Regions from separate parts of the Ferdinandcohnia sp. Marseille-Q9671 genome, predicted to be linked through region 2. Evidence: predicted binding sites of a transcription regulator. Region 2 holds the regulator's gene; each other region holds the start of a gene.

Evidence for each region. The regulator Rex, encoded in region 2, represses fermentation and respiration genes when NADH is low (regulators of the CRP and FNR family bind a similar motif). The targets are predictions, from matches to a motif close to TTGTGAAATATTTCACAA.
Region 1: a site for Rex is predicted at 971-988, ahead of ACWNMY_RS17000 (cytochrome C oxidase subunit II). Genes of this name have one in related genera too.
Region 3: a site for Rex is predicted at 7,249-7,266, ahead of ACWNMY_RS00275 (hemerythrin domain-containing protein). Genes of this name have one in related genera too.

Annotation. Positions count from the first base shown of each region.
Region 1 is NZ_CDRJTA010000004.1:356,641-366,930, forward strand. Features, by position in the region: gene ACWNMY_RS16990 (Crp/Fnr family transcriptional regulator) at 1-102, opposite strand, end outside; gene modB (molybdate ABC transporter permease subunit) at 277-930, shown strand; gene ACWNMY_RS17000 (cytochrome C oxidase subunit II) at 1,185-1,709, shown strand; gene ACWNMY_RS17005 (cbb3-type cytochrome c oxidase subunit I) at 1,722-3,203, shown strand; gene ACWNMY_RS17010 (SCO family protein) at 3,196-3,801, shown strand; gene ACWNMY_RS17015 (hypothetical protein) at 3,812-4,447, shown strand; gene ric (iron-sulfur cluster repair di-iron protein) at 4,646-5,353, opposite strand; gene ACWNMY_RS17025 (methyl-accepting chemotaxis protein) at 5,540-6,502, shown strand; gene ACWNMY_RS17030 (molybdopterin molybdotransferase MoeA) at 6,561-7,829, shown strand; gene mobB (molybdopterin-guanine dinucleotide biosynthesis protein B) at 7,814-8,329, shown strand; gene ACWNMY_RS17040 (molybdenum cofactor biosynthesis protein MoaE) at 8,326-8,799, shown strand; gene moaD (molybdopterin converting factor subunit 1) at 8,796-9,029, shown strand; gene argC (N-acetyl-gamma-glutamyl-phosphate reductase) at 9,165-10,205, shown strand.
Region 2 is NZ_CDRJTA010000002.1:171,147-181,436, forward strand. Features, by position in the region: gene thiL (thiamine-phosphate kinase) at 1-418, shown strand, start outside; gene tsaE (tRNA (adenosine(37)-N6)-threonylcarbamoyltransferase complex ATPase subunit type 1 TsaE) at 588-1,043, shown strand; gene tsaB (tRNA (adenosine(37)-N6)-threonylcarbamoyltransferase complex dimerization subunit type 1 TsaB) at 1,043-1,735, shown strand; gene rimI (ribosomal protein S18-alanine N-acetyltransferase) at 1,749-2,204, shown strand; gene tsaD (tRNA (adenosine(37)-N6)-threonylcarbamoyltransferase complex transferase subunit TsaD) at 2,197-3,219, shown strand; gene ACWNMY_RS12585 (ABC-F family ATP-binding cassette domain-containing protein) at 3,554-5,488, opposite strand; gene moaC (cyclic pyranopterin monophosphate synthase MoaC) at 5,782-6,267, shown strand; gene ACWNMY_RS12595 (redox-sensing transcriptional repressor Rex) at 6,351-6,992, shown strand; gene ACWNMY_RS12600 (twin-arginine translocase TatA/TatE family subunit) at 7,028-7,219, shown strand; gene tatC (twin-arginine translocase subunit TatC) at 7,236-7,985, shown strand; gene ACWNMY_RS12610 (YdiK family protein) at 8,042-8,245, opposite strand; gene ACWNMY_RS12615 (CPBP family intramembrane glutamic endopeptidase) at 8,249-8,986, opposite strand; gene groES (co-chaperone GroES) at 9,339-9,623, shown strand; gene groL (chaperonin GroEL) at 9,680-10,290, shown strand, end outside.
Region 3 is NZ_CDRJTA010000001.1:60,676-70,965, reverse strand. Features, by position in the region: gene ACWNMY_RS00320 (sirohydrochlorin chelatase) at 1-53, shown strand, start outside; gene ACWNMY_RS00315 (NAD(P)-binding protein) at 89-733, shown strand; gene ACWNMY_RS00310 (uroporphyrinogen-III synthase) at 714-1,562, shown strand; SAM riboswitch class I at 1,658-1,766, shown strand; gene ACWNMY_RS00305 (carboxymuconolactone decarboxylase family protein) at 1,855-2,523, shown strand; gene ACWNMY_RS00300 (D-serine ammonia-lyase) at 2,633-3,994, shown strand; gene ACWNMY_RS00295 (hypothetical protein) at 4,262-4,879, opposite strand; gene ACWNMY_RS00290 (hypothetical protein) at 5,248-5,745, shown strand; gene ACWNMY_RS00285 (hypothetical protein) at 5,869-6,327, shown strand; gene ACWNMY_RS00280 (AAC(3) family N-acetyltransferase) at 6,424-7,161, opposite strand; gene ACWNMY_RS00275 (hemerythrin domain-containing protein) at 7,348-7,857, shown strand; gene ACWNMY_RS00270 (Lrp/AsnC family transcriptional regulator) at 8,102-8,512, opposite strand; gene ACWNMY_RS00265 (MBL fold metallo-hydrolase) at 8,640-9,401, shown strand; gene ACWNMY_RS00260 (ester cyclase) at 9,530-9,727, shown strand; gene ACWNMY_RS00255 (thiamine pyrophosphate-binding protein) at 9,961-10,290, shown strand, end outside.

The sequences.
Region 1 (10,290 bases), on a different contig from region 2:
AGAAGCACCTTTTTCTACTTTGAGAGTATGGTTGGCAGATTGTAAAAGCTCTTTTAATTCATGTGAAAGAGTGGGTTTCTGTATTGTCTCTCTTTGATTCATAGATAACACCTTCTTACGTTAGAATGCTATATTTTGTTCTATTGTGATAATATAATGGTAGTCTATCTAGTGGGTGTTACATAAATCACACTTTTTATAAAAATAGAGCATAAACCTTTGCTACAAAAGAAATAGATACTATATGAACATTTTTTAACAATTGAGGTCTTAGCTATGGAACAGCTTTTTTGGTCCCCTATTAAACTATCTATAACGATTGCAATCACATCAGGTTGCATCGTCTTACTTCTTGGTTTGTTAGCAGGAAAATCGATGGCGCGTAGACAGTTTAGGGGAAAACTTATTGTAGAAACAATTTTGATGCTACCACTTGTACTACCTCCTTCAGTAGTAGGTTTTTTATTAATTGTTATTTTTGGGAGAAATAGTATTGTGGGAGTATTTATTGAAAACGTAACGGGTCAATCGATCATGTTTACGTGGTGGGCGGCTGTTATTGCTTCGACTGTTGTTGCATTTCCGCTCATGTATCAATCTGTAAAGACAGGCTTCCAATCAGTAGAAACAGACATTGAGGATGCTGCTAGGACAGATGGAGCAAATGAATTTTCTATCTTTCTATTTATTTCCATTCCCTTATCAATAAAAGCTATCATTACAGGCTTTATCTTAAGCTTTACACGTGCCTTGGGAGAATTTGGTGCAACTCTTATGTTCGCAGGAAACATACCTGGGAAGACACAAACATTACCGACAGCTATTTATGTAGCCATAGACAGTGGGAATATGGAATTGGCCTGGCTATGGGTTATTACGACGATTTTTATCTCATTTTTAATGCTAGCAGCGACATATTTAATTAAATAGAAAAAGACACATTCTTGACAAGAATGTGTCTTTTTCTATTTTGTGACAAACTTAACAGATTTATGGATCTGTAATATGTGAAACTTTTATTGAGAGAGAAATACATAGCTTAACAGAGGATGTTCAAAAAGTCACCAAATGATAAGTTACTAATTGGGTTGGCACTCGACCACTTTGGTCCTAGAGTCTACCTTTCCTTTATTTCCTCGCTTTTCGAATCATTTTTTGAACACTATTTATAGGAGGGTTATCTATTGTATCAAACAGCTGCATGGTATCTTTCAATACTGTTAATGACATTTATTGCAATCATTTTTATTTTTGTGGTTTTGAATACCAACAAAAGGATAGCGTATGAAGGTATACAGAAAAAGTGGTATCGCTTTCGAACAGCTTATTTCATTGTTCTTCTGATTGTATTGGGTACAGTAACTTATTTCACGCTACAGGATTTACCTTTCGAACGACCAGTATACGGAGAAGGAGAAGATCCTATCTTGGTAAATGTGGAGGCAATTCAATTTGGTTGGAATATGAGTCAGACAGAATTCAAGGTAGGGGAGCCGATTGAATTCCATGTAACAAGTGCTGATGTAAATCACGGATTTGGTATTTATGACAAAGATATGAATCTATTGGCGCAAACACAGGCGATGCCTGGCTATACAAATAATGTTTTCTACACTTTTGAAAAACCAGGGACATATCAAATTTTATGTTTGGAATACTGTGGATTAGCTCACCATGTAATGATTGGTGAAATTGCCGTTACAAACTAAGGGGGACTTTCAATGGCTACTATTACAATGGGAGATTCAAAACCCTCCCAAAATCGAACGCTTATCATGTATCTACTAACTGGCAGTCTAGTTATTTTACTTATGATGATATTTGGAGTCTTAATGTTACTTGCACAAGGAAATATGATTGATGTTGATCCAGGTTTCTTTTATGAAATTCTAACGGTCCATGGAACCGGTATGGTAGGTGCATCAGCATTGTCTGCAGCAGCAGTTATGTGGTACTTCCTAAGCAAATATGTTCAACTAAACAAAGGGATTTTTATTTCAAATTTTATCTTCTTTATTATCGGGGTAGCAATGGTATTGGTAGGTATCTTCAGCTTTGACTTTGCGGGGGGATGGACTTTCTTGTATCCATTACCTGCAATTTCGGCTGGAGGATGGGGAGTTGTAGGAGCAGCTCTATATCTTGGAGGTATGCTTGTAATAGGTGTTGGATTTTTATTACTGTATTTAGATGTTGCAAGAGCAATTATTAAACAATATGGGAGTTTAGGAGGCGGGTTAGGCTGGTCAATTGTCTTTGGGAAAAAGAAAGGCTATGGTCCTCCTGCGGCTGTTGTAGCGAGTACAATGGTTGTGATTGTGAACATCACAGCACTGGTATCTGGGGCAACCATTTTAGTTATGAGCCTTATAAATCTATTTATACCAACCATTACAATTGACCCACTGCTTGCAAAAAACCTAACATATGCGTTTGGTCATATATTTGCAAATTCAATTATATATATGGGTGTTATTGCTGTTTATGAAATTTTGGCATTGTACACAAATCGTCCATGGAAAGCAAATCGGCCATTTCTCATCGCGTGGAACTGTTCAACGTTATTTACAATCATCATTTATCCCCACCATTTATTAATGGACTTCGCACTACCGAAATGGATGATTATCCTGGGGCAAGTATTATCATATGCAAATGGATTACCGGTATTAGTTGTTACTGCGTACGGTGCCCTAATGATTGTTTTTCGATCAGGTATTAAGTGGGATATTGCATCATCTTTTATTTTTTTATCAATGTTTGGCTGGGTGGTTGGTGTAGTACCAGCGATTATTGATGCAACGATTGTTATTAACCATGTTATGCATAATACGAAGTGGGTGCCAGGACATTTTCATATGTATATGGGATTGGGTGCTACAGCAATGTTGTTTGGTTTTATGTATTACCTTGCAAAAGTAAATAAGAAAAATAAAGAAACATCACTGGATGCAATCAGTTTCTGGGTGTATGTCATGTTTTTCCTTGGTTTATGTGGTTCATTCCTCTATTCCGGGAAAGCAGGGGCACCAAGAAGATGGGCAGAACATTTCCCAGAATGGATTCCATTTGATCGAATTGGAGTCGTGTTTGGAATCTTTATTATTTTAGCCGTTTTAACATTTGTTCTACGTTTTTGGAATTTTTCTAGATCCATTGATAGTAGCTTTAGAGAAGATATAGGACCGAGTCAGCATGCGTAAATGTATAAGTATTCTATTTGCACTTATGGCCAGCTTATCATTGCTATGGGTAGGGACAGATGGATTTCGAGCCTTTACAGCTGAAAAAGCTAGAATACTTACATTGGAAAGGGAGCAGCCAAGGCTCCCTGCTGCTACATTACTTGATTCTAATTATGAAAGTTTTAATATAAAAGAGTTAGATGAGAAATATGCGCTATTGACGTTTATGTATACGTCATGTGGAGATGTATGTCCAGTTCTCGAAACAAACTTTGCTGAAATCTATGAAAATATCCCAGCCGATATACGAGGAGAAGATATTGTCCTACTTAGCATAAGTTTTGATCCAGAGCATGATTCTCCAAGTGTTTTACATGCATATTCAGAGCATTTTGGAGCGGATGGAGATCAATGGAAAATGGCTACAATACAAGATAAGAAAGAATTAGAGGGTGTTTTAGATGCATTAGAGGTAATCGTGATACCAAATGAATATGGAGGATATGAGCATAATTCAGCTTTCTATGTTATTAATCCAGAGGGTAAATTAACAAATATATTTGATTACCAGTCGCCACAAACTGTCATAAATTATTTAGACACTATTCTTTTCTAGAGGTGAAATGATGTTCCGGAATCGATATCTATTTGTAGGGCTACTATTACTTCTAATTCTTATCATGCCATATGTTAGGGTAACATTAGAGGCGAGTATGATTGGAACAATGCTTGTTCAAATCCCCTTGCTTATTTGTAGTGGCTATTTACTAGCAAAAGGCTTTCCGCGGAAATGGCATGCCTTATTTGGATATCTCAATGAAAATGGCATCCCTGGCATAGTAGTAACGTTATCCGTTATAGCATATTGGTTTTTACCTCGGTCAATTGATGGCGCCTTAAATGAAATATTAATGGAAATCTCAAAGTATATGACACTACCATTCGTTGCAGGGATTTTAATGTACTATAGCTGGAAGTTACTTGGACCAATTAGCAAAGCATTTATCTGGGCGAATGGTATTTCAATGATTTTTGTTATGAGCTGGCTTTATACAGTCTCACCTGTAAGATTATGCAATAATTATTTAGTTACGTCCCAACAACAACTAGGAAAAGCAATGTTTATAGTAGGACTAGGTATTTGTGTACTTTTTATTGGTCGTGCTTTTATTGGCAAGCCGTTGGTAACGAGAAACAAGAAAACTGACAAGTTCCTAATTGTAAAAGAGGAAATGGTTTATCAAAAATTAATAAAAAGATAATAACCACGATTTAGTTTAAAAATCGTGGTTATGATTTACCAGGTAAGAAAGTATTAAATTTTGCACGTAGTTTTTGGTGTCTAGCTCCAGGCGAAATGGATCTCTGGTCTAAGACAATCGCTTCTGAAGACAAACAACGACTTCTGTCAGCGCTTGTCTTATGCTTGTCGCCGCTAGGCGGGTTTACTTTGGAGTCAATTAATTTCCTGCTGCAGCTCTTGGGAACAAAATATTATTTTCTAAATGAATATGTTGGAATAAGTCAGCCTCAAGTGCTTCTAAACGCTGGTAGACAAGACGATAGGTTCCGCATGCACCAATTGGTGGCTGAAAATCGTTAGTGATGTCACGGATTTCTTTAATAATCTTACCTGCCTCATCATGGTCGTCTTCTAGTTCTTCCACATGTTTCTTAACTAATATATGGTTTTCCTCAGTAGGTTCTTTCTCAAACGTAACAATTAGAGGAAAAGATTCAGCTTCCTCTTTTATTGTGTGTTGTTCGAGCTCGACTTTCAACTGATTAAATAATGAATGAACTCTAACAAGGTGTGGGTGGTTACCACCATGAACGCGCAGAACCTTCGTTACATAAGGGCTTAGTTGTGGAAGCTCTTCATTTAAATATCGATGATGTTTATTTATAATATGATCTATTAACTCAGAATAGCTAGCAGACTTCCAATCAATTGTTTTCTCATTAAGGTCTTTCGTTTCCAGGTAGAGAGCATTTAATCTAGCTAATACCTCATCCTTAGAAAGATTTCGTTCCTCAAGCGCTTCCTTAAGTGGACGATTTCCTCCACAGCAAAAATCAATTCGATATGATTTAAAAAGGTCTCCAGCCTTTGGAAACTCGGTTACGATTTCTCCAATAATATGTTGTTCTGTGAATATTTGCTCCATTTTCCTTGCCTCCTAAATAGTTTGCTACTTATAGAATAGCTTTTAAGGAAGTAGAATGAGGTGATTACAATCACACTTACAAAAAAATCTTAAATAGAAACAAGAGTGATATACCTCACAGTTGTAAATAGGACATGTTTGGTACGATAAAGCCAAACATAGATAGCTACAAGGAGATGTTCGAAAATGTTTATCCGTAAACAGTACCTTCATGAATTGGAAAAAGAAAATGAACAGCTTAAAATAGAATTAAATGAAATGAAAGCTGAGAGAGAACAGCACATAGAAAATACAACTATCTTCTTTAAGAGCTTTTATGAGGAACTTGTAGCAACAATTGAACAGCACGAGCATGTCAACGGACAGCACCATGTCCTTGGGGAACTTGTCGCTAACATCAAATCAAAATTTGATCGAGTGGAGCATTTAAGTTTATCATCCTACGCAAATTCGACTAAATTACATGACAACGGTCAATCGTTACTTGGAGCTGCCCTAGATATGGTGTCAAAATCAACTGAAGGAAAGCAACAAGTAACGAAGGTTGAAGAAATAATGAAGGAGCTGGGCACTCAATTAAATGACACAACTCTTAAGATGACGCACTTAAATAGTCGGTCAAAGGAAATAGAAAATATTGTTCAAGTTATAAAAGAAATAGCCGATCAAACCAATTTGTTAGCTCTCAATGCCTCGATTGAAGCTGCCAGAGCAGGTGAACAAGGAAAAGGATTTTCGGTTGTGGCTGCTGAGGTACGAAAATTAGCAGAAAGTACTGCTTCTAGTACGGAACATATAAGTTCACTGACGAAAACGATTCAAAAAGAAATTGATGAAACCTTACAGTCTACGACAAATAGTACTAGACTTGTACTCTCAGGAATTAAGGTAAGCACGAGTACAACTGAAAAAATTAATTATATTTTGTCAGTCATTCAGTCTGTTCAGGAGGAAGTGCATTTTGTAATAAATACAATCCAGGAGCAAAAGGTATACTCACAGGATGTCATGGAAGAAATAGCAAACACGAAGGATCTATTTGATAAGGCGAACAATTTGATTACGCAGCATATCACAGACGCAAAGGTAGTTGATGAGAAGCTAGAAGAAGGAATGATCCAACTGAACGAAATTACAGCAAGAAAGTAGTGGTTTTTCCTTAAATATACTACAATAGGAAAAAAGTAGATAAAGTGAGTGAAAAGATATGGTAGAAAGGCGAATACCAATACCAGTACCAGAAGCTGTGTCACGTGTAATGAAATATGCAAGTGAAGGGACAAAGGAATCTGTTGCAATCGAAGCTAGTTTCGGCAGATTTTTAGCAGAGGATGTAAGAGCAGATCACGATGTTCCACATTTTGACCGTTCACCTTATGACGGATTTGCGGTTCGAGCTTTAGATACAAAAGAGGCGAATCAGGAACAGCCAGTTGAATTTGAGGTCATCGAAGAGATTGGGGCTGGTTCTGTGGCATCGAAAAAGGTAGAGCCTTTTCAAGCAATACGTATAATGACAGGTGCACAAATGCCGACAGAATGTGACGCAGTAGTCATGCTTGAGTTAACAAATGAATACGAACGTGACGGCAAGAAATGTATGTCAATAAAAAGGCCATTTAAATCAGGTGATAATGTTTCTTTTCAAGGTGAAGACACCAAAAAGGGCTCCGTTCTTGTTGAAAAAGGTAGTAATATCAACCCAGGAGTTAAAGCTCTTCTAGCTACTTTTGGCTACGATCAGGTAAAAGTTGCGAAGAAGCCCATAATCGGGATATACGCAACAGGAACGGAATTACTAGATGTAAACGAAGAGTTAGTTCCAGGGAAAATTCGCAATAGTAACGCTTATATGGTTAACGGACAAATCCAAAGGGCTGGTGCCGAACCATTGTACTATGGGAAGCTCCCTGATGATTTTGAACTATGTTATGAGGCTGTTAAAACAGCAATAAATGAAGTTGATATTTTAGTAACAACAGGTGGAGTTTCTGTTGGTGATTATGATTATTTGCCAGCAATTTATGAAAAATTAGGTGCTGAAGTATTATTTAATAAGATTGCGATGAGACCGGGCAGTGTCACAACAGTTGCCCAGTTAAATGGAAAGCTACTGTTTGGACTATCTGGTAATCCATCTGCTTGCTATGTGGGCTTTGAATTATTAGTGAGACCTGTTATTCGTAAAAGATTGTTTTCAAATAAACCTCATCTTTTAAATATGAAAGCCATACTTAATGCAGATTTTCCAAAGCCAAATCCATTTACTAGGTTTGTGCGGAGCCAATTGCGTTTTGATGGCGGTAAATTAGTTGTAACTCCAAGTGGGCTCGATAAATCTAATGTCGTATCGTCCTTAGCAGGAGCAAATGCTTTCATGGTATTACCTGGTGGTACTCGTGGTTTTGAAAAGGGAATGGAAGTTGAGGTATTATACCTTGAGGGTCAGGAAGGAAGTAAATGGCCTTGGGAATAAATTACCCTATCTTACAAATTGTCGGTTATCAAAATAGCGGGAAGACTACACTTGTTGAGAAAGTGGTAAAACACGGAACTAGGCTAGGGCATAAAATTGCTACCATTAAACATCATGGACATATGACTAGTCTTCAAAACACCAATTATGAAAAGGATTCCTCCCGACACTTTCATGCAGGAGCAACTGCAACTATTGTGGAAGGAGGAGGAAATCTTCAACTTGAAGCAAAGTCAACAAATTGGACGTTGGATAAGCTGCTCCAGCTTTATTCACTTTTTGAAAATGATATGATTATCATTGAAGGCTTTAAAAGAGAGGATTATCCTAAAATTGTACTAGTTAGGCATGAAGGAGATAGAGAGCTCGTAAAATCACTTACAAATATTGTAGCTGTAATCTCGTGGATTCCGATACAATGTATGTATCCACTCTTTCATATAACAGATGAAGAAAAATACTTAGGTTGGATCTTTAACCATAGTGAGGAAGTTAAATGAAAAATATTGATTTATTTACAATTTCAAAAGAGCCGATTCAAATTGAAGAGGTAACAAACAAAGTCATTAGGCGTGAAGCAGGTGCTGTGACAACATTTATTGGAACTGTAAGAGAATTTACAAAGGGAAAACGCACACTTCATTTAGAGTATGAGGCATATATACCAATGGCAGAAAAGAAGCTTGCTCAAATTGGGGAAGAAATCAATGAAAAATGGGCAAATGCAAAAGTAGCAATTACACATCGAATTGGTAGACTAGACATTTCTGAGGTAGCAGTTGTCATAGCTGTTTCTACTCCACATCGTAAAGATGCCTATGAAGCAAACGAATATGCGATTGAACGCATCAAGCAAATCGTCCCAATCTGGAAAAAAGAGCACTGGGAGGATGGCGAAATGTGGGTTGGAGATCAACTAGAAACAAAACAATATCCAAGTGGGCAGCCCGAAGAGGAGGATTTAATTTGATAACTGTATTATTTTTTGCTCATCTACAGGACTTGGCTGGAACAGATAAAATAACTCTGAACGATGATAATATTTCAATCTCCGTTCTAAAAGAAACGCTTATCCGGGACCACTCATTAAAAAATCTTGATCAAATCATGTTTGCTATTAATGAAGAATACGCGACAGATGACGATATTGTTAAAACAGGCGATACTGTAGCACTCATTCCACCAGTAAGTGGAGGTTGAATTAGTAACCAACCACTCTACGGTGGTTTTTTTGCATAAAAACTCAACAACTTTTATAAAAATACAATTGATTTTATTTTTATACAGATTTATAATGATAGATATTTCAACAATACAAACATTGAGGTGGATATTTTGAAAGCTGCAATTATAGGGGTTACTGGATACGGAGGAATTGAGCTACTTAGATTACTAGCAAATCACCCATATATACACGTTCATTCCATTCACTCCTCTTCACAGACAGGGATGGAGCTTTCAGAGGTCTACCCGCATGTGACAAATCTTGTAAGTCATTCTTTAGAAGAAATAGATATTCCTAAGATTGGAAAAGAAGTGGATGTTGTTTTTCTTTCCACCCCGTCTGGTGTTTCGACATCGCTTGTGCCTGAATTGCTAAAAGAAAACGTAACAATTATTGATCTTTCAGGCGATTATCGTTTAAAGGATCCAAGCCTGTATGAAGAGTGGTATAAAAAGCCTGCTGCTGTACAGGAAGACCTTAACGAAGCTACATATGGATTATCAGAGTGGAATAGGGAAGAAATTAAGAAAAGTCGATTCATCTCAAACCCGGGTTGTTACCCAACTGCAACTGTTCTTGGTTTGGCACCCTTAGTGAAAAATAAACTGATTGATGAAAAATCAATTGTGATAGATGCTAAATCAGGAATATCAGGTGCTGGTAAGAGCCCATCAAGAACTACACATTTTGCGGAAAGCAATGATAATTTTTCGATTTATAAGGTGAATCAACATCAGCATATTCCAGAAATTGAACAGGTACTTCGTGGGTGGAATGAAGCAATTCCATATGTTACTTTTAGTACACATTTAGTACCAATGACCAGAGGAATCATGTCCACTATGTATATAAATAGTTTAACAGATTCATTTTCATTGGATAGTCTACATGAATTATACACGGAGAGTTATAAAGATTCCCAGTTTGTAAGAATTAGGAAGAAGGGTACCTTCCCGTCTACAAAAGAAGTTTACGGTACAAATTTTTGTGATATCGGTCTAGCTTACGATGAAAGAACAAACCGAATAACTGTTGTTTCGGTTATCGACAATCTGGTAAAGGGAGCCGCTGGCCAGGCAATCCAAAATGCGAACATTATCTTTGGCTGGGAAGAAAATACTGGGTTACAGTCGGTACCTTTATTTCCATAATAACTACATTAAATTCAATTTCCTGATTCAATTTGTGGATTGAATACAGAACATGAACATAATTCGAGCCAGATAAAAAACCTGG
Region 2 (10,290 bases):
ACATCAATATCCACAACCAAGAGTTGAAATTGGAAGACTTTTATCGGTACTTGAAAGAGTCTCCTTGAACGATATTAGTGACGGTTTGGCGAGTGAGGCAAATGAGATTGCCAAGGCTAGTAAGGTTTCTATCATAATAGATCAAGATAAACTACCTTTACATGAACACCTTACGAAAGAGAAAAGTGGTAAATCAATCGAATTTGCACTTTATGGTGGAGAAGACTTTGAATTAGTCGGAACCATGGGAGTTTCTGACTGGGAGCAGGTTCAAAAACATGCGATTGAAAGTGGATACACACTTACGAAAATCGGAACTGTCACAGAAGGTGGACCAAGTGTGTTTTTAGACCATAATGGAGAATTACATAGACTTGATATGAAGGGATATAACCATTTTAACTCTAGTCAAGAGTAGTTTCTCTACTCTAATCGCTTAAAAATGATTGCATAACATGTAAAATAGGTAGGGGTTAAAACTAATTACTGAACAAATAAAAGTAAAGCCTCCGGCGAAGCCTCAACTTTTTCGAAAACGGGCGTAAAAATGCCAAGGCCATTTGAATAAATAGGGTGTGATTTTACGAATGAAAAAATTTGAGTTTATTACAAATACACCTGAGGAAACGGATAGCTTTTCTTATCGTTTAGCTGAAAGGCTAGAACCTGGGGATGTAATAACCCTAGAAGGGGATTTAGGTGCAGGAAAAACAACGTTCACCAAAGGACTTGCGAAAGGAATTGGGGTCATAAGAACGGTCAATAGCCCGACATTTACTATTATTAAGGAATATAAAGGTCGAATCCCTCTTTATCATATGGATGTATACCGCTTAGAGTACAGTGATGAAGACCTAGGTTTTGATGAGTATTTTGAGGGTAATGGTGTGACGGTAGTAGAATGGGCACATTTGATTGAGGACCGCCTTCCAGAGGAGCGACTTACGATAAAAATCGAGCACATGGGAGATTTCAAGCGCAAGATTTCTGTTATTCCATTGGGAGAGCGGTATGAACAATTATGTGAGGAGATATTTGCCTAATGAAAGTATTAGCAATTGATACATCGAATTATGTATTAGGTGTTGCATTAGTTGATGGGGAAAAGGTTCTTGGTGAAATGATTACAAATTTACCGAAAAACCATTCGGTTCGTGCCATGCCAGCAATTGAACAACTAATGAACGAATGTGGGATCAAACCTGGAGAGTTAGATAAAATTGTAGTTGCGAAGGGTCCAGGATCATATACAGGAGTTAGAATAGGGGTGACCATAGCAAAAACGCTATCATGGTCACTTCAAATTCCGATAGTAGGTGTTTCAAGTCTAGAAGTAGTTGCGGCTAATGGAAGATTTTTTAATGGCCTTCTATCACCTTTATTTGACGCTCGACGTGGGCAAGTATACACAGGATTATATCGTTATGAATCAAATTCTTTGACTTGCGTCGAAGAAGACAAGATTATATTGCTTAGCGATTGGTTGGCAGAGCTTAAAAAAAGGAACACTCCAATTTTATTTATAGGTAATGACGTAGGTATCCATAAGGATCAAATTGAAACAGAATTGGAATCTCTTGCATATGTTGCACCATATACAGATTGGAATCCAAGACCAAGTGAGTTAGCGAATATTGGTTTGAATCGTGAGGCTGAAGACGTTCATGCGTTCGTACCAAATTATATTCGTTTGGCAGAGGCAGAAGCCAATTGGCTTGGAAAGAGGCAGGGGTAATATGGAAAATATCATGGATCAGCAGATTTTATTCCGATTTATGACGTTAGATGACATTGATGATGTCATGAAGGTTGAAACGTCAGCATTTACAGTTCCGTGGAAAAGGGAAGCTTTTTATAATGAGCTTGTCCATAATCAATTTGCAAAATATATTGTCATGACTGAAAACGATAGAGTGATTGGATACTGTGGAATGTGGCTTATTATGGATGAAGCGCATATTACAAATATAGCTTTATTACCAGCGTACAGAGGAAAAAAGTTGGGAGAAGCCCTTCTTATGCAAGCAAAGTTATTAGCCATGCAGCATCAGGCGGTTACTATGACGTTGGAGGTCAGGGTATCAAATCACATTGCCCAATCGCTTTATAAAAAGATGGGCTTTCAACCTGGTGGCATAAGGAAAAATTATTATACAGATAATCAAGAAGATGCGTTAGTTATGTGGGTGAATCTAAATGAATGAAAATCAAATAATTATGGGAATTGAAACGAGCTGTGATGAAACAGCCGTAGCCATAGTAAGAAATGGACGTGACATTCTTTCGAACGTTGTGGCATCGCAAATTGAAAGCCATAAGCGTTTTGGAGGAGTTGTTCCAGAAATTGCTTCTAGGCATCATGTTGAAGAAATTACAATTGTGATTGAGGAGGCTCTAAAGCAAGCCGATGTCACATTTAAGGATATTGATGCAATTGCAGTAACGGAAGGGCCAGGTTTAGTGGGTGCATTGTTGATTGGTGTTAATGCAGCAAAGGCAGTGGCTTTTGCTCACGGTATTCCGCTATTAGGTGTACATCACATAGCTGGACATATCTATGCGAACCGACTAGTTGAGGAGCTAGAATTCCCCCTATTATCTTTAGTTGTTTCTGGTGGCCATACAGAGCTCGTTTTAATGGAAGAGCATGGTTCATTCAGGGTCATAGGGGAAACAAGAGATGACGCTGCAGGTGAGGCTTACGATAAGGTAGCTCGTACTCTTAATTTGCCGTATCCAGGTGGCCCTCATATTGATCGACTAGCACATGAAGGAACAGCGACGATAAATCTGCCAAGGGCATGGTTAGAAGAGAATTCATACGATTTTAGCTTTAGTGGGTTAAAGTCTGCGGTAATCAATACCCTCCATAATGCAGAGCAACGGGGAGAGGTTATAGACCCCAAAAATCTTGCTGCAAGTTTTCAGGAAAGTGTAATTGATGTTTTGGTTACAAAAACACTGAGAGCAACGAAAGAATTCAATGTCAAACAAGTTCTTTTAGCCGGAGGAGTTGCGGCAAACAAAGGCTTGCGAACAACGTTAGAGAGTAAGTTTTCAGCTATTTCAGGTGTAAAGCTTGTTATTCCTCCACTTTCTCTTTGTACGGATAATGCGGCGATGATTGCAGCGGTCGGAAGTGTATTATTTGAAAAAGGAAAACGATCTTCTTATGCATTAAATGCTAATCCAGGATTGGATATTGAACATATGCACTAGTTAAAAAGTCCTCATTTTAGAAGAGGACTTTTTTGTTGATAAATTATCCACATATTATGAACATTTGTGGAAAACCTTCAAAAGTAATTGAAATATCTAGAATGAATATGTGGACATGTTTTGTGGATAAGTGTTAGCTCATTTGTGGATATTGTGGATAAAACGGTGTATAACTCAATAAAATGTGGAAAAGTCTGAATAAAAGCTTTTTTTATAAAAAAAAACCCCAACTGAATATAAAAATTCAGTTGGGGATAACTTTAACTTACCAGCAGTCCACAAAAAAATAAATGAATTGTGGATAGGTGTAAAGGTCTATATAAACTTTATTTTGTTATCCAGTAGTTTCATGGAGAGATTCCCATTCCTCCATAAGTGCCTCTAGTTTAGATGTACATTTTTCATTCTCTTCATTAATTCGCTGTACCTCTTCGTGATTTTGGTAGACCTCAGGATCACAAAGGAGTTCCTCATTTTGCTCAATTTTCTCTTCAATGGAAGAAATCTCGAGTTCAATTTCTTCGATTCGTCGTTTTCGTTGACGTTCTAGCTTCTTAAGTTCCTTTTCCTGTTCATAGGAGGACTTCTCTTGAACTATTTCACGGTTGTCTACCTTTTTCTCAAGCATGTCTAACCGCGCAAGCTCTTCTGTTTCATATTTCTTTTCAAGATAATAATCGTAGTCACCTAAATACTCTGTCAAACCGTCTGTTGATAACTCAAATACCTTAGTGGCTAACCTATTAATAAAATATCGATCATGTGACACAAAGAGTATAGTACCTGGGTAATCGATGAGTGCATTTTCAAGTACTTCCTTGCTATCTAAATCTAAATGGTTAGTAGGCTCGTCCAGGATGAGAAGGTTGGAGCGTTCTAGCATGAGCTTTGCCAGGGCAAGTCTTGCCTTTTCGCCACCACTTAACGTAGAAACGATTTTTAACACATCATCACCTGAAAATAGGAAATTGCCTAGAACAGTACGAATCTCTTTTTCTGTTTTTAGTGGATATTCATCCCACAGTTCGTTTAACACCCGTTTGTTTGATGTGAGGTTTGCCTGTTGTTGATCATAATACCCAATGGTAACATGTGAACCAAAACGAATTGTTCCATCTACGTGATTAAGTTTATTAATGATTGCTTTTAACAACGTAGATTTTCCAATTCCATTTGGTCCCACTAAGGCAATGCTATCTTCCCGATAGATGTTAAAGTTAATATTTTTGATAATCGGTTTCTCTTTTTCATAAGCAACTGTCATGTCCCGTGCACTTAGTACGTCATTCCCACTTTGTCTGTCAATTTCAAATTTAAACGAAGCAGATTTTTCATCACCTAAAGGCCTGTCCATGAGCTCCATTCGATCAAGCTGTTTTCTTCTACTTTGGGCACGTTTGGTTGTCGATGCCCGTACAAGATTTTTAGCGATAAAGTCCTTGAGTTTTTCCACTTCATCCTGTTGCTTCTCATACTTCTTAAGTTCAAGCTCATAGTTTTCTGCCTTTAATTTTAAGTAATTACTATAGTTACCAACAAATTTGCTACTTGTCGTTCTGGAAATCTCGTATACTTGGTTCACTACCTTATCAAGAAAATATCGGTCATGGGATACGATTAACAGGGCACCAGGATAACCTTGTAGATATTGTTCTAACCATGTTAGAGTACTAATATCAAGGTGGTTGGTCGGTTCATCTAAAATTAATAAATCAGGCTTTGACAATAATAACTTACTTAGAGCTAGTCGAGTTTTTTGACCACCACTTAAGCTTGATATTTTAGTTTGATAATCAAATTCAGAAAAGTTGAATCCATGTAAAATGGAACGGATATCCGCTTCGTACTGATACCCACCTTGTTCTTTAAAGTCCACCTGAAGTTGGTCGTATTCTTCAAGTAATTTTTGGTAATCAGCTTGCTTTGCAATAAGATCTGGGTCTCCCATTTTCGCTTCAAGATCTCGTAAGTGTTTTTCGAGCTTTCGTAAAGGAGCGAAAACGGTTAGCATTTCTTCCCAAATGGAAAGGGTAGATTCAAGACCTGTATCTTGTGCAAGGTAATCAATCTTAACGCTTTTAGGCTTGATAATTTCGCCACTATCATGTGACATATGACCTGCAATTATTTTTAACAATGTCGATTTTCCAGCACCATTACGGCCAACAATGGCAATACGGTCCCGTGTTTGTACTTCGAGTTTTATATTCGATAAAATAAGATCAGCAGCAAAAAACTTTTTGAGCTGATTTACTTGTAGTAAAATCATGTTATTTCACCTCTTGTTTCTAACAACAGTGTATCTTATATTATCTTCATAGAGCAACTGCAATGATAATGTTCACACATGTTTCTAAGACATGTATGGTAAAATAGTGTATAGTTTTAGGGGAGGTTCAAAAAGTCCGGTGAAAATGACACATCGAATTTCTTCGTTGGCTTGCTTTTCCGTTCCTCACGTATTAATTGCATACGTTCCGGTACTCAAAGCTTCGCCGCCTTGAACTTCTTGGTCCTTTTCATCCTCCTTTTGAACACTCAGTTTAGGGGAGGGTTAGATATATGGCTTCATTTACCCATTTTAATGAACAAGGTCGGGCAAAGATGGTCGACATTACAGATAAAGCTGATACAGTCCGTACTGCGATTGCAAAATCAAGTATTGCTGTTAATAAAGTGATATATGAGCAGATTATTAATAATGAAGTTAGCAAGGGAGATGTTCTTGCTGTTTCCCAGGTTGCAGGTATTATGGCAGCCAAAAGAACTTCTGATCTTATCCCAATGTGTCACCCATTAGCATTAAAAGGTGTGGATATTTCGTTTGAATGGGCAGTTGATAGCGACGAGTATATCTTACATATCAATGTAACAGTGAAAACAAAAGGTAGTACAGGGGTAGAAATGGAAGCACTTACGGCTGCGTCTGTTTGTGCATTAACCATTTACGATATGTGTAAGGCTGTTGATAAAGGGATGGTCATCGGGCCAACTTATTTAGCAGAAAAAACAGGTGGAAAGAACGGCAACTTTAAAAGGGAACTATAACAGCTGTGAGTTCAAATGAGGATGATTGGAACTTTTACATTTGAACGTAACATAGAAAGTTCCGAGTTAGTGGAGGAATTAAGGTGAATCTTGAGCAATCAAAAATACCACAAGCAACTGCCAAAAGGCTGCCACTCTATTATCGTTTTCTGAAAAACTTGCATGCTTCAGGTAAGCAAAGAGTGTCTTCAGCAGAACTGAGTGAAGCGGTTAAGGTAGATTCAGCAACAATCCGAAGAGACTTTTCCTATTTTGGGGCTTTGGGAAAAAAAGGATATGGCTATAACGTCAACTATCTATTATCCTTTTTTAGTAAGACACTTGACCAAGATGAATTAACGAAAGTTGCCTTAATTGGCGTTGGAAATTTAGGTACTGCATTTTTACACTATAATTTTATGAAAAATAACAATACAAAAATTGAGCTTGCCTTTGATGTGGATTATAATAAGGTAGGTACTAGTATTGGTGGAGTTGAAGTTCACCATTTAGATGATTTAGAAGAAAAATTACCCGATGATGTAACTGTAGCTATTTTAACAGTACCAGTTGGTGCGGCACAGCCTATAACAGATCGTCTAGCTAATAAAGGAATTAAGGGTATACTGAACTTTACTCCTGCTAGAATTAACGTTCCTGAACATATACGGGTGCACCATATTGATTTAGCTGTCGAGTTACAAGCACTTGTCTATTTTTTAAAGCATTATTCTGGAGAAGAATAGGAATAGATGTTCACTATTGAGGAGGTGACTTGCAGATGGGAAGTCTTGGATTTGGTAGTATTTTATTGATTGTGTTTTTTGCGTTGTTAATTTTCGGACCAAAGAAATTGCCTCAATTAGGAAAAGCAGCAGGTAATACATTGCGTGAATTCAAAAACGCAACAAAAGGTTTAGCAGATGATGACGATGATGATGTAAAAAAGAACGACACTCAAGATGTGAAGTAATGATAGGATGAAACACATGAATGAAAAAGAAATGTCTGTCTTTGATCATATCGGAGAATTAAGAAAACGACTAATCTTTGTAGTTGTTTTCTTCTTCATTGTTGCGTTAGGCAGCTTTTTTCTTGCAGAACCATTGATTCTCTACTTACAAAATGCTGAGGAAGCTAAAGAACTAACAATGAATGCCTTCCGTATGACGGATCCAATAAAAATATATATGCAATTTGCCTTTATTATTGCGCTAGTTATCTCATCTCCTTTTTTACTGTATCAGCTATGGGCATTTATTAGTCCAGGGTTGTATGAGAAGGAAAGAAAGGTAACCTTAAGTTATATCCCTATATCTGTAGGATTGTTTTTAGTAGGGGTTTCATTCTCCTATTTTATTCTTTTTCCGTTTGTTGTGAACTTTATGACTCGATTGGCGGAACGTCTTGAAATTAATCAGGTAATAGGGATAAACGAGTATTTTCAATTCTTGTTACAACTAACTTTACCATTTGGTTTCTTGTTTCAGTTGCCAGTTATCATCATGTTTTTAACAAGGTTGGGATTAGTAACACCGATGTTTCTTTCTCAAATCCGTAAGTTTGCGTATTTCATTCTTTTAGTAATTGGAGGCTTAATTACCCCTCCAGAGTTGATTTCACATCTAATGGTGACTGTTCCATTATTTGGATTGTATGAAATCAGTATTCTCGTTTCGAAGAGTGCCTACAGAAAGGTATTGAAGGCAGAAATGCTAGCAGCTAATGGCATGGAGTAGCGAAAAGTGGAAGGGCGCCTAGAGCTAGTCATAAAAAATAACCTCTAAGACAGAGGTTATTTTTTTGTGACTTTTTTTATTTTACTGTGTAAGGCAAACATCCGGATTGCCACACCAAAATCAAAAGTTGCGACTAGTGCAAGAAGGATTGTGGAAAAGTTCCATATTGTGTCCGTAGCACTTCCAATCGCTATATAGGTAAAAAGAATGCCCATTAACGCGTATATGATGCCCATCGCAAAAGGTGAAGTTCTTCGCATAGACTAAAAGCCTCCAATAAATATCGATTGTAGCTTATCGGTTTCCTTCATAATCCTCTCTATATCATCTGCAAAAATCGTCTGTCCCACTACAACAAATGTGTTCATCGCAACATGTGCAAATATCGGAACGATAATCCGTTTTGTATGTACATAAAGGAATGCAAAGGTAAAGCCCATAGCAGTATAAATAAGAATGTGAGTGAAATCCATATGAACCACTGCAAAGATTAAGGAGCTAATCAGAGCAGAAATAAAGAAGCCAAATTTTTTATATAAGGACCCAAATATAATCTGACGAAAGATAATTTCTTCAAGGATTGGACCAATAATAGAAACAACAATCACCAGTAATGGCAGTGACTTTACAAGGGCCATAATTTCTTGGGTATTTTCAGAACCAGGCTCAATACCAAAAACATAAATTTCAATATTCGCTGCAAGAGCCTGCGCTGTCATAGCCATGAAGATACCTGCAATTGCCCAACCGAAAGCCTCCCCTCTGGAGGAACGTTCAAGGTTTTGGTGTCTTTCCCTTATATCTTGTCGTAATAAATATAAAACAATCGGGAGTGCAGCCACAAAACTAAAGATCGTCCAAAGAGAGATAATTGTATTTTTAGCAGTTTCAGGATCTAAATTATCCCCAACTCCCAAAAGTAAAAGAAGTGGAATACCGAGAGCACCTGAAAATTGCATGAGGATATACGTTAATATAACATACCAATATCTAGCTTTCATGTAAGTCTCCTTTAATTAAACGTTTTTATAAGCGATTTTGTTTCAAACTCTTATTCATGCTTTGTATTGTAACATATATTCATAACTATCTATTAGTATTATGCTAATCCAAATTTTCATAGAGGGAAATTTTTTAAATCTTATGGTTTAAATTTTTTATTCATGACATAGGATAGATAGGTGAGTCAATTTTGCTTGTACAAAAATAGAATCTTTTTTAGAAAATTCGATAGCAAATACTTGCAAAATAGAATCAGATTATTTAATATAATAATTGTGTTAGCACTCAAGTGGTTTGAGTGCTAATAATAAGAAAAAACATACTTACAATTATTTGAGGAGGTTGTTTCACTTGTTAAAGCCATTAGGTGATCGCGTTGTTATTGAACTAGTTGAATCAGAGGAAAAAACTGCAAGCGGAATTGTACTACCAGATTCTGCAAAGGAAAAACCTCAAGAAGGTAAAGTTGTTGCTGTAGGTACTGGTCGTGTACTAGACAGTGGTGAAAGAGTTGCTTTAGAGGTTGCGGTTGGTGATCGCATTATCTTCTCAAAATATGCTGGTACTGAAGTGAAATACGAAGGTACTGAATACTTAGTTTTACGTGAAAGTGACATTCTAGCTGTTATAGGATAATAGGAAAACAGCATTAAATATCATAGAATACTTATTATTTGAGGAGGGCTTACAAAATGGCAAAAGAAATTAAATTTAGCGAAGAAGCACGCCGTTCTATGCTACGCGGTGTAGATGCATTAGCAAATGCTGTAAAAGTAACATTAGGACCAAAAGGACGTAACGTGGTTCTTGAGAAAAAGTTCGGTTCACCTCTTATTACTAATGATGGTGTTACAATTGCAAAAGAAATTGAACTTGAAGATGCATTCGAAAACATGGGTGCTAAGCTTGTTGCTGAAGTAGCTAGCAAAACAAATGATGTTGCTGGTGACGGTACTACTACTGCAACAGTTCTTGCTCAAGCAATGATTCGTGAAGGCTTGAAAAACGTTACAGCTGGTGCGAACCCAATGGTAGTTCGTAAAGGAATTGAAAAAGCTGTAGCAGTAGCTATCGAAGAGTTAAAAGCAATCTCAAAACCAATCGAAGGCAAAGAATCTATCGCACAAGTTGCTGCAATCTCTGCTGCTGATGAAGAAGTAGGTCAATTAATTGCAGAAGCTATGGAGCGTGTAGGTAACGATGGTGTTATCACAATTGAAGAATCTAAAGGTTTCTCTACTGAACTAGAAGTAGTAGAAGGTATGCAATTTGACCGTGGATATGCTTCTCCATACATGGTAAC
Region 3 (10,290 bases), on a different contig from region 2:
GTAATGTGTGTGAATTGTTAAAAGCTAGAGTGTTAGAAACAATAAATATGTAAAAGCTCGTATCTAGTGTAAAAAAGGATGATGGAAAATGGAGCTTACACCTCTCATGGTTCAATTAGCAGGGAAGAATGTTGTAATTGTTGGTGGTGGTCGTATTGCGGAACGCAGGATTCAAAAATTGCTAGGAAGTGGTGCAAACCTACATGTCATTAGTCCGACTCTTACGGATGGATTGCGTTCCCTTTGTGGGAAAGGCCTATTCATTTGGCAGAATAAGCATTTCGAGCCTGAAGATAGTAAAGAAGCATTCCTGGTCATCGTAGCCACAAATGATTCGATGGTAAATAAAACAGTTGTACAAAGCTGTGCTTCCAATACGTTAGTAAATATGGCGTCGGAAGCTTCTGAAGGAAATGTCCAATTTCCAGCTCATTTTAAACAGGGGAGATTGTCAATAAGTATAGCGACAAATGGAGCAAGTCCTCTTCTTTCGGGTAAAATCAAACGGCAGCTTCAAATCATGTATGACAAGAACTATGGGGAGTATGTTGATTTTTTATATGAATGTCGGCAATTAATCAAGCACTCAATGTTCGATGAATATGAACAAAAATGCATATTAAAGGATTTACTGTCAGATGATTATCAAAATAAGATGAAGCAGGAACTAGCTTTAAATTTACTGAAGAGTTATTCGCGGGAGGGGTGGACGAATGAAAGGATTGGAGGGTAAGAGGATCGGTGTTGCCGCTGCCCGTCAAGCGGATACGATTTCGACACTTATCCAAAAAAACGGGGGTCTACCATTTGTATTCTCAATTCAAGGTGAACAACAAGTAAATGAACAGTGTAGTGAACAAAATGTGAGAGATTTAGTAAGTCAACCATTTGATATGGTGCTGCTAACTACCGGAATTGGCATCGAAACTCTTGAAAGATCTGCGCTAAAGCTTACTCTCCACACCGAATTTATTCATAAATTAAAGAATATTAACTTAGCAGTCCGTGGTCGTAAGACACTTAATTGGACAAAAAAACATTCCTTGCCGGTGGAATTCGTTTCTGAGGATGGAACGATGGAAGGTCTGTTATTGAGTTTGGATAGCAAAGGAGGAAAATACGGGAAACGGATTTTTTTTCAAGCATATAACCAAGACGACGAAATTTTACAGCTAGAGCTACAAAAGCAAGGATATGATGTTTATCTATCCAAACCCTATCATTTTATTGAGCCATCCCTTTCTACTGTAAGGAACCTCAAACAAGAAATTCTCAATCAAACACTGGATGCCGTTATCTTTACAAGTAAAACTCAAGTCCAAAATCTCTTCGCTGATTCTACAAGTACAGATGCAGTGGTGAAAGCATTTAACAAAGAAGTCCTGGCGGTTGCAGTTGGAAAAGTCACCGCAAACGAGCTAGAAAAACAAGGCATTACGAACGTCTTTCAACCATCCATTCAGAAAATGGGTGTAATGGTCGTTGAACTAAGGGAATATATTAGGGACACGGGGACAGGTTCCCTGTCCCACAATTTTGGGTCACGGAACCTGTCCCTCTGACCCATTTTTTGAATATTCTACTATTCTAATTGACAAGCTCTCATTCAATCATGTAAGATGAAATTGTTAAATATTACTAAATGAATACGTTTTTTCTCTTATCGAGAGTCGGGGGAGGCACCTGGTCCGTTGATCCCGCAGCAACCGTTACGTTGATTGTAACAAGGTGCTAATTCCAGCAAGCGTAGGCTTGAAAGATGAGTGTGGATGTACATATGCCTCTTCCTCATTGGAAGGGGCTTTTTCATGTCGTATTTTATTTGGTGAAAAAATAGGTAGGGGAGAGAGTTACATGACAGTGACAAAAACAGATAGCTTGTACAAAAAGGAATACTTCGGGAGACTTCCGGAATTAAAACAGTATGCGCCAGAGGCATTTCAATCGTTCATCAAGTTTGATAGCCAAGCACTTGCTGCGGGTAAACTTTCTGTGAAACAAAAGGAACTAATTGCGGTGGCGGTAGCTCATATTACGGGTTGTCCGTATTGCATTGATTTACATATTGGAAATGCAAAAAAGAATGACTCTACAAAAGAAGAGGTAGCAGAGGCAATTTTTGTGGCAACTGCATTAAAAGCTGGTTCTGCGTTAGCACATGGAGTGAATGCTCTTAATGCCTATGATGGAAATGGCGATGAAGAGCTATACAAAGCAGCCTATTTTGCAAGATTAAAAGAATTTGCTGACCTGAATGGCGAAGCATTTAAAGCATTTATTGATTTTGATACGAAATCTCTTAAAGCAGTAAACTTAACAGAAAAAGAAAAAGAATTGATTGCGGTCGCTTGTGCTCACACAACAGGTTGTGCCTATTGCATTGACCTTCATACGAAAAATGCGAAAAAAGTGGGTGCCGACCTGGAAGAAATCACTGAAGCGATTTTCGTTGCAGTTGCGTTAAAAGCGGGATCTGCGTTGGCACATAGTGTGAATGCGCTAAATGCGTATGATGAGAAGTAAATAAAAAGTGGCCCGATTCCTATGAAGTAACTAGGACCAGGCCTTTTTAGGTATATGAAACTCTAATTCTTACATAAACTTCTCTATAGTTACTAAAAGGGGTGCTGAGATGGACGTTATTTTAGGGAAAACAAAGGATGAATGGTTACAGACATACCCTTTATTAGAAAAGCTTATAAGAACGGAAGAAGTGTTTTGGAGGAATCCGAAATACCACGAATTTTCTAGAGCCATAGAGAATGTTTCGTTGGGTGTCGAGGATGTTCGGGATGCAGAGGAGAGATTACAAAGATTTGCCCCTTATCTTGCAAGTGCCTTTCCTGAAACAAGGGAGATGAATGGGATTATTGAATCACCATTGAAAGAAATCCCAACTATGCAACAGGCTATTGAGGGTTTATTCGCGGAAAAAATTGAGGGCAAGTTACTTCTTAAATGCGATAGTCATCTACCGATTTCTGGATCGATTAAGGCAAGGGGTGGTATTTATGAAGTTTTACAGCATGCGGAAAACTTAGCAATTGAAAATAAGCTTCTATCATTGGAAGACGATTATTCCAAACTCGACAGTGACTCATTTAGACAATTCTTTTCCAATTATTCAATTGTTGTGGGTTCTACCGGGAATTTGGGGTTAAGTATTGGGATTATCAGCGCTAAGCTAGGATTTAACGTGACAGTCCATATGTCAGTTGAAGCAAAGCAATGGAAAAAAGACCTTCTTAGAAGTAAGGGAGTAACAGTCATAGAACATGAACTAGATTACAGTGTGGCAGTTGAGCAAGGAAGAAAACAGTCTCTGGATGATCCTACCAGTTATTTTATTGATGATGAAAACTCCACACATTTGTTTCTTGGGTATGCCGTAGCAGCTTCAAGACTTAAAAAACAACTAGAAGCGATGAACATCACAATCGATGAAGATCATCCATTGTTCGTGTACCTTCCTTGTGGAGTGGGAGGAGGACCAGGCGGAGTGGCGTTTGGTTTAAAGCTCATTTTCAAGGATCATGTTCATTGCTTTTTTGCCGAACCTACCCATTCTCCTTGTATGTTAGTTGGCTTGTTAACCGAACAGCATGACAACATTTCGGTACAGGATTTTGGCATTGATAACAAAACAGCTGCAGATGGATTAGCGGTTGGACGTCCATCAGGATTTGTTGGGAGAACGCTGGAAAACCTTTTGAGTGGTGTTTATACGGTTGAGGATCATCATTTATTAGCGTATCTCAGTCTGTTGGCTCAAACAGAAAGCATCTATTTAGAACCTTCCGCATTAGCAGGAGTGCCCGGTCCAGCTCGCTTATTTACAGAGCCAGAAGGTAGAGGGTATTTGGAAAAACATAGAGTAGCAGATAAAATGGAACACTCCGTTCATATTGCATGGGCAACAGGGGGGAGTATGGTTCCCAAGGAAATGATGGATTCGTATGTGGAAACAGGGTTAGAGGAGTTAAGAAACTTATAGTTTTGGTAGAGCGAGTCTTCATGCTGTAGATAAAATGTAGCAGGGGAGGTTATCTCCCCTAGTAGTAACAATTCAAGGTATCAAGAAAATAGTACCGGATTTTTACAATATATTAAATATAGAAATGATGATATAAATTGTTTAAACCTAGAAAGTTCTAATAAAAAATTAACACGTAATACAACTTTTTTATTGTATAGTTGTATCAAATTTTAAAAAGGGCAATTGGGAGCAATTAGCTCACAATGGCAGGCACCTATTCCTCTATCACCTAATTGTTTCTTTAAATTTCCTTACTATTTTTTCTTTTTCCTTTAATTGTCCATACCCAAGTGCATTGTAATATTTAATATGTTTCTCTGTAGCCTCCAAAGCTAACATAAAGGCTTGATTGCCAAAGTCCTTTCGTATATTCTCTAGATAATACTCTGTTCCGAAATTACTCATTGTACGATGATATTCCTGTCCTGACATCATAGCTAAAAAATCCGTAATATAATCTTGAGCAGATCCAGCGTTCATCCCTGTAAATGTTGAAATCTTCTGTTTTCCTTCTGTTCTAGTTAGTTCACCAAAATACACTTTTTTTGCAAAGTTATATGCTATCTCAATCATTTCTTTTGTTATTTTTTTTGAAATGCGATTATCTAACTTTTTAGTTTCTATTTGGTTGTTAGAAAAGTTACTCCCAACCTTAACTAAATTGTTTGATTTGATGGAAGGTTGGGAAGCCTTTTCAGACTCAGCCTTTGAAAAACTACTAGAAACATACTGGATCATCCATTTTGATAGTACCTTATTCAGGTTTTCCTTGTTTACTAATATTGCTGCCTCAAATTTTTCAACTAAATCTTCGTCTATTAAAAAGCTAATTTCCTTTTTCATGTAATATCCTCCAAGATTTACTAATTTAAAAGTATATTAATTTACTAGTTCTGTAAATACATACTGGGTAAAAAGACTGGCCCTTTTGTGAACACATAAACTTCAGACGTAAAAAAGAAGAAGTGGACAATGCAAACATAACTTAAATGAATATATTTAAATTGTTTATTTGTAGAAAAGGAATATAATACCTTGATTGCTGCCAAGATAGATTTTAGAAGTATTTAGTTTAGTGAAGAAATATTTACAAAAGAATAACGGAATTAATTACAATGCCTATTATTATAGTTATTTAAATAGGGGGGTAGAAACATGAAAAGAGTAGTTAAACATGATACTACAATAAGACTCTCTTTTAGAGAAAAGACATGTTAATATGGTTTAGGTTTAAGAATTATTTCGATCTTGATAGCCTCTCGATAATTGATTTTTGGAAACTTAGTGATGGTGATTATGCAACTATTACAAATCGATGGGCAGATATTCCTTCGTGGTTCGAATTACATCCTACAGAAGTTAGTGATTCATTAGTTTATAAAATCTTGGAGAAATTGGACTCTGGTTATAAACCAAAAGCTAAAGTGGATGGACCGAATATTTGGAGAATAAAAGCAGGAGATAAATTAGTTTGGATTGGAAATTCGAGACCGGGGCTAAAGGAAGAAGATGGAGTGTTAGAAATCATAACATTCGATAAAAATGCCCTAATATTAGGCGAAGCGACAGGTAATAGAATAAAGAATATAATAAAATTCGGTTCTGGTGAAACCGACAAAAAGGATATTTTAAAGGCTCAACATTCGATGAAAAAAATTAAGGAAGAAGGAATACCGAGAACTTATTCAACAGAATGGCGACTTGGGTAATGATATGCACGAATCGATTTCTACAAATAAATATTGTTAAAAAATAAATAATACTGAAGGTATTTTAGGTAAGTAGAAAAACATTGTTTTTATGAATTACTATAGGTAAAGAGGTAAATTATAATGAAAAATTACAAATGGATTGAACAAAAACTAATAGATTTTGAAGAAATACCTGAGATTAAAGAATTTTTGCAAATCCAACAATTCGTATTAGATAATTACGAAAAACCAAATATTGAGGATTCTTTACCAGATGGTTTTCAGTTAGCGGGTCTATATACACCCATTGCATTCCCAGAGGAAATTTATGTAGGGGAAACCATTAATAGTCCAGGAGGATCTGATGTTTTGTCATGGGACCATAGCCAAATAATTAATTACTATGAGAATTATATTTATCCTAAACTAACTAAAATAAATCAATCAATTTTCACAAATTTATTTAATGAAGAGTTAAAGGAAACTTTTGATTTAGAATTTGAAGAATACAACAGGTTACCGGCTGATAAAAAGATTGAAATTTGTTATCAATTACTAATTGACTTAAGTTTATCTGGCAAAATTGTGTATGATAATTAGTTTTTTAGTAGAATTATTGATACTAATCTCTATAAAAAAAGACCTGATCCACACTTTACAAAAAGCATGATTGGGGTCAGGTCTTTTATGTAAGAATCAAGAAAACATCTCCGGATCTTCCTCTAGTATATGATAAAGCAAGTCAGTCATTTTTACCGTATCGCAAACTCGAACTTCTGCATCCCCAAATGAACCTTTGAACATTGCGTCTTGATCAAGAAATGCTTCTTCCACCCGTTCATATTTTTCAGAGGTGTGCCCTATATGTCGTCTTTGAGGTACGGAAATCTCGGTTCCATCCGGTAATACGGTGTAAAGCTGTTCGTGACTATCTGTTAATCTACCAGGAATATCAAGCCATTCCTCGACTCCATGAATATATGTACAACGACGTAAATCCACCCCAATTAATAAAATCGATGCCTTTCGGTCCAATAATTTCCCCCAACTCGATTCTCTTGCGCAAGGTGTATTGAATTTTTCATTGCCAGCAACAAATTCCTGAGCACCATTTCCCAAAGCAGCTACAGAATGGGTCGGATGCCAGGAACGAACAACACCGGGACGCTTCCGGAAAAGCTCAGTTAGTAGACCCACACAAGAAGGCGACTCCTCTACATAAAACTTGGGATTTTCAGCTTTTATATACGACCAAGTATGTGTTGGAAAAACCAATAGCCCATCTTTCATATATTCAGACAACGCATCAAGGACTGTATCCGCGCCACCCTCAACCTGCCCAATACTTTTCATCGAAGAATGAACAAGCAATGTTCCGTTTCGCTCAATACCTAACTGCTCGAGATGATCTAGTAAATCTTGTTTTGTATACATGTTATTCTACCTTTCTAGATTCTATTAGGAATAGAATACCATATTTCGTATCTCGTGGGGCGAGTTAGAATCTTCTTTTGTAAAGGCTAGTGATTCTCATCACAAAGGTAACAAGTCTTTTGACTTATACTTTTACGTAGAAGATGTGACTGACGACCATGTTTGTGAGCCAATAGGGGGAAGACGATGGAAACTGTAACCGTTATAGAGAGTGCGCCACTGAAACAATTACAGAACGAGCACGTGTCATTGAAGGCAGAGATGGATTTCTTTTATGAAATCATTGAAGAGATAGAATATGAAACCGGGTCTTCTGTGTTTCAACTGTTTGCCGAACTATCCGAGCGGGTCTTAGCTTTCATAGCTAAACTTAAGATACATTCTAAACGAGAGGATGAAGCGTTATTCCCGATGATGTCTCGTCACCTTGGAGAGGAAAACAATATTATCGAAGTGATGGAATATGAACATGAGAAGGCAGAGCAGCATCTAGAGGATTTTATGAAAGAAGCTGAACAGGCGGGGGAGAAAATTGATGAAAACGACATTCAATCGATAACCGTATACGCCGCTCAAGCGTATGCAACCTTAATACAACACTTCGCAAAAGAAGAAAAATTTCTGTTTCCATTGGCAGAGGTGATACTGTCGGATGTGGAGAAGGAGGAGCTTGAGCGGTTGATTCAAGTTGGATAGATTACTATGTCCTACAAACTTCTAGTTACGAAAAAGATCTAACGGGTTCTGTATAGCAAGTAAACTTGTATAAACATCTCAATTAGCAGGGGGTTAACGTAATATTCAGAAGCATAATCAACAATAAAAGACTAGGATTATACTTTTTCCTAGTCTTTTTGCTGTATTTTATATGTGCCTTATGCTCAACTAAATCACCAATTACTTTAAGTATATTTCTTCACAAGTTATCTCTTTATAAGAATTACTTATTTATTATTATTGATAATTTGTAATTCACATACGAACTCAAACCCACTAAGAACTCATCCAATACATGAGTAGATGGGAATTTACATTCTAAAAGGTAGCAGCTATCCCCACTAATTTTATAGTTATTTATTACATACTCTTTTTGTGCATTTAAGAATGACAAATAAGGTTTATGATATGGGCTATTTGTAATAATACTGATCATTGCGTGAATTGAATAGCCCAGCTTTTCTTGATTAATTTTAATGGTATATCCTTCAATAATTCCGTTGTCCTCTAATTTTGCCACCCTAGCTGAAGTAGCTGGTCCAGTTAAGTGGACTTTCTCTCCCAATTCTTTCATTGTTATCCGACTGTTTTTGGATAGTTCATCTAGGATTTGCAGATCCGTGTTATCTAACATCTATCTAACTCCTTCATAAATAAAGTCAAACGACCGAAACACTTTATTTAGGCCATGTATCTGTTATTAACCATAGTATAGTATATAAAATGTTCAAAGGAAATTATGAAGAAAAGGAGATATAACTATGAATATACAACAAATTCGTAATGCAACTATCGTTTTGGAATACGCGGGTAAAAAGTTTTTAATCGATCCAATGTTATCTGAAAAAGGTACTTACCCACCTTTCCCAAATTCACCTAGGCAAGAGCAAAATAATCCTTTGGTAAGCCTGCCAACATCTATCGATGATGTAATTAAAGGTATTGATGCAGTTATTGTTACTCATCTGCACTATGATCATTGGGATGATGCAGCTAAGGAAGCTTTACCAAAAGAGATTAAAATATTTGCCCAAAATGAAGAAGATGCAATAGAAATTCGAAATGCTGGTTTCATAAATGTAGAGGTTTTACAAGAGAAAACAGAGTTCGAAGGAATCCAGCTAGTGAAAACAAAGGGCGAGCATGGAAGAGGCGAAATCTTAAAACTTGCTGGTCTAGTATGTGGGGTTGTCTTCAAACACCCAACGGAGAAAACATTATATGTTGCGGGAGATACTGTTTGGTATGAAGAAGTACAAAAAGTAATTGAGACTAACGAACCAGAAGTAATTGTTGTAAACGCTGGGGATAATCAATTCTTCCAAGGTGGTTCCCTAGTCATGGGGAAAGAAGATGTCTATGAAGTTTACAAAGCTGCTCCAGAAGCAAAAATTATTTGCGTACACATGGAGGCAGTTAACCACTGGTCCTTATCTAGAGAGGAACTGAAAAACTATACTAAAGAAAAAAAGATTGAATCTAATGTGCTAGTACCAATTGACGGAGAATCATACACATTTTAAATATTATTGGAAGATAATAAATGAGAAATAGTTGTGTCGGTTTAAGAAAACAAGGAATTGGTCCGTCACTTTTATGAAACCATCGACCAAGAGAACTTTGAAGCACGTAAAGAGTATTGCCATGAAACTTGTATTCATCCACAACTGGATATACCTTTTCCTGTTTAAAAGGGCTTGTAGACTTTGATGCATTACCTAGCTTTAGAATGCCTATTCAATCCATAATAGCTGAAGGTGATCAAGTAGCAGCATACTTCATCTTTGAAGGAACTAATACAGGTATCTCGTTTTTCGGTGTTCCTGCCACTGGGATAACAGTTAAATAAGAAGCTTAATTTTGTTATCAAATCAAATGTATCAGTATCAAATTGACCCATTTTGGGTCTTTTTTTATTTTTTACTCTTCTAAGTTCCCCCAATGCTAAAACATCATGAGACAAGATCCTATTTATAAAAAAATAAGAGACACCAAAACCGTCCCGTTGTTTCCCAGTTGTATATATTCCCCCAATAGTTGGAATGTTAAAGCGTAAAAATGTCAAAGGAGAACGTGTACATAATGAGTTCGAATTCTCAGCAATCGTCGAGTGAAACAGTTGCAAAACTGATGATTAATCAACTTGAAAAGTGGGGAGTCAAAAGGATTTACGGGGTCGTTGGTGATGCGATTATTGGATTTATGGATGAGCTTGCAAAGCAAAATACCATCCAATTTATCGCGGTTAAACATGAATCAGTTGCTGCTATGATGGCCTCAGCCGAAGCGAAGCTAACGGGTAGGCTCGGTGTATGTCTCGCAACAATGGGGCCAGGATTAGGAAATCTCCTAAACGGACTTGGAGACGCCTGCTTGGATAAGGCACCTGTATTGGCCATTACAGGTCAAGCA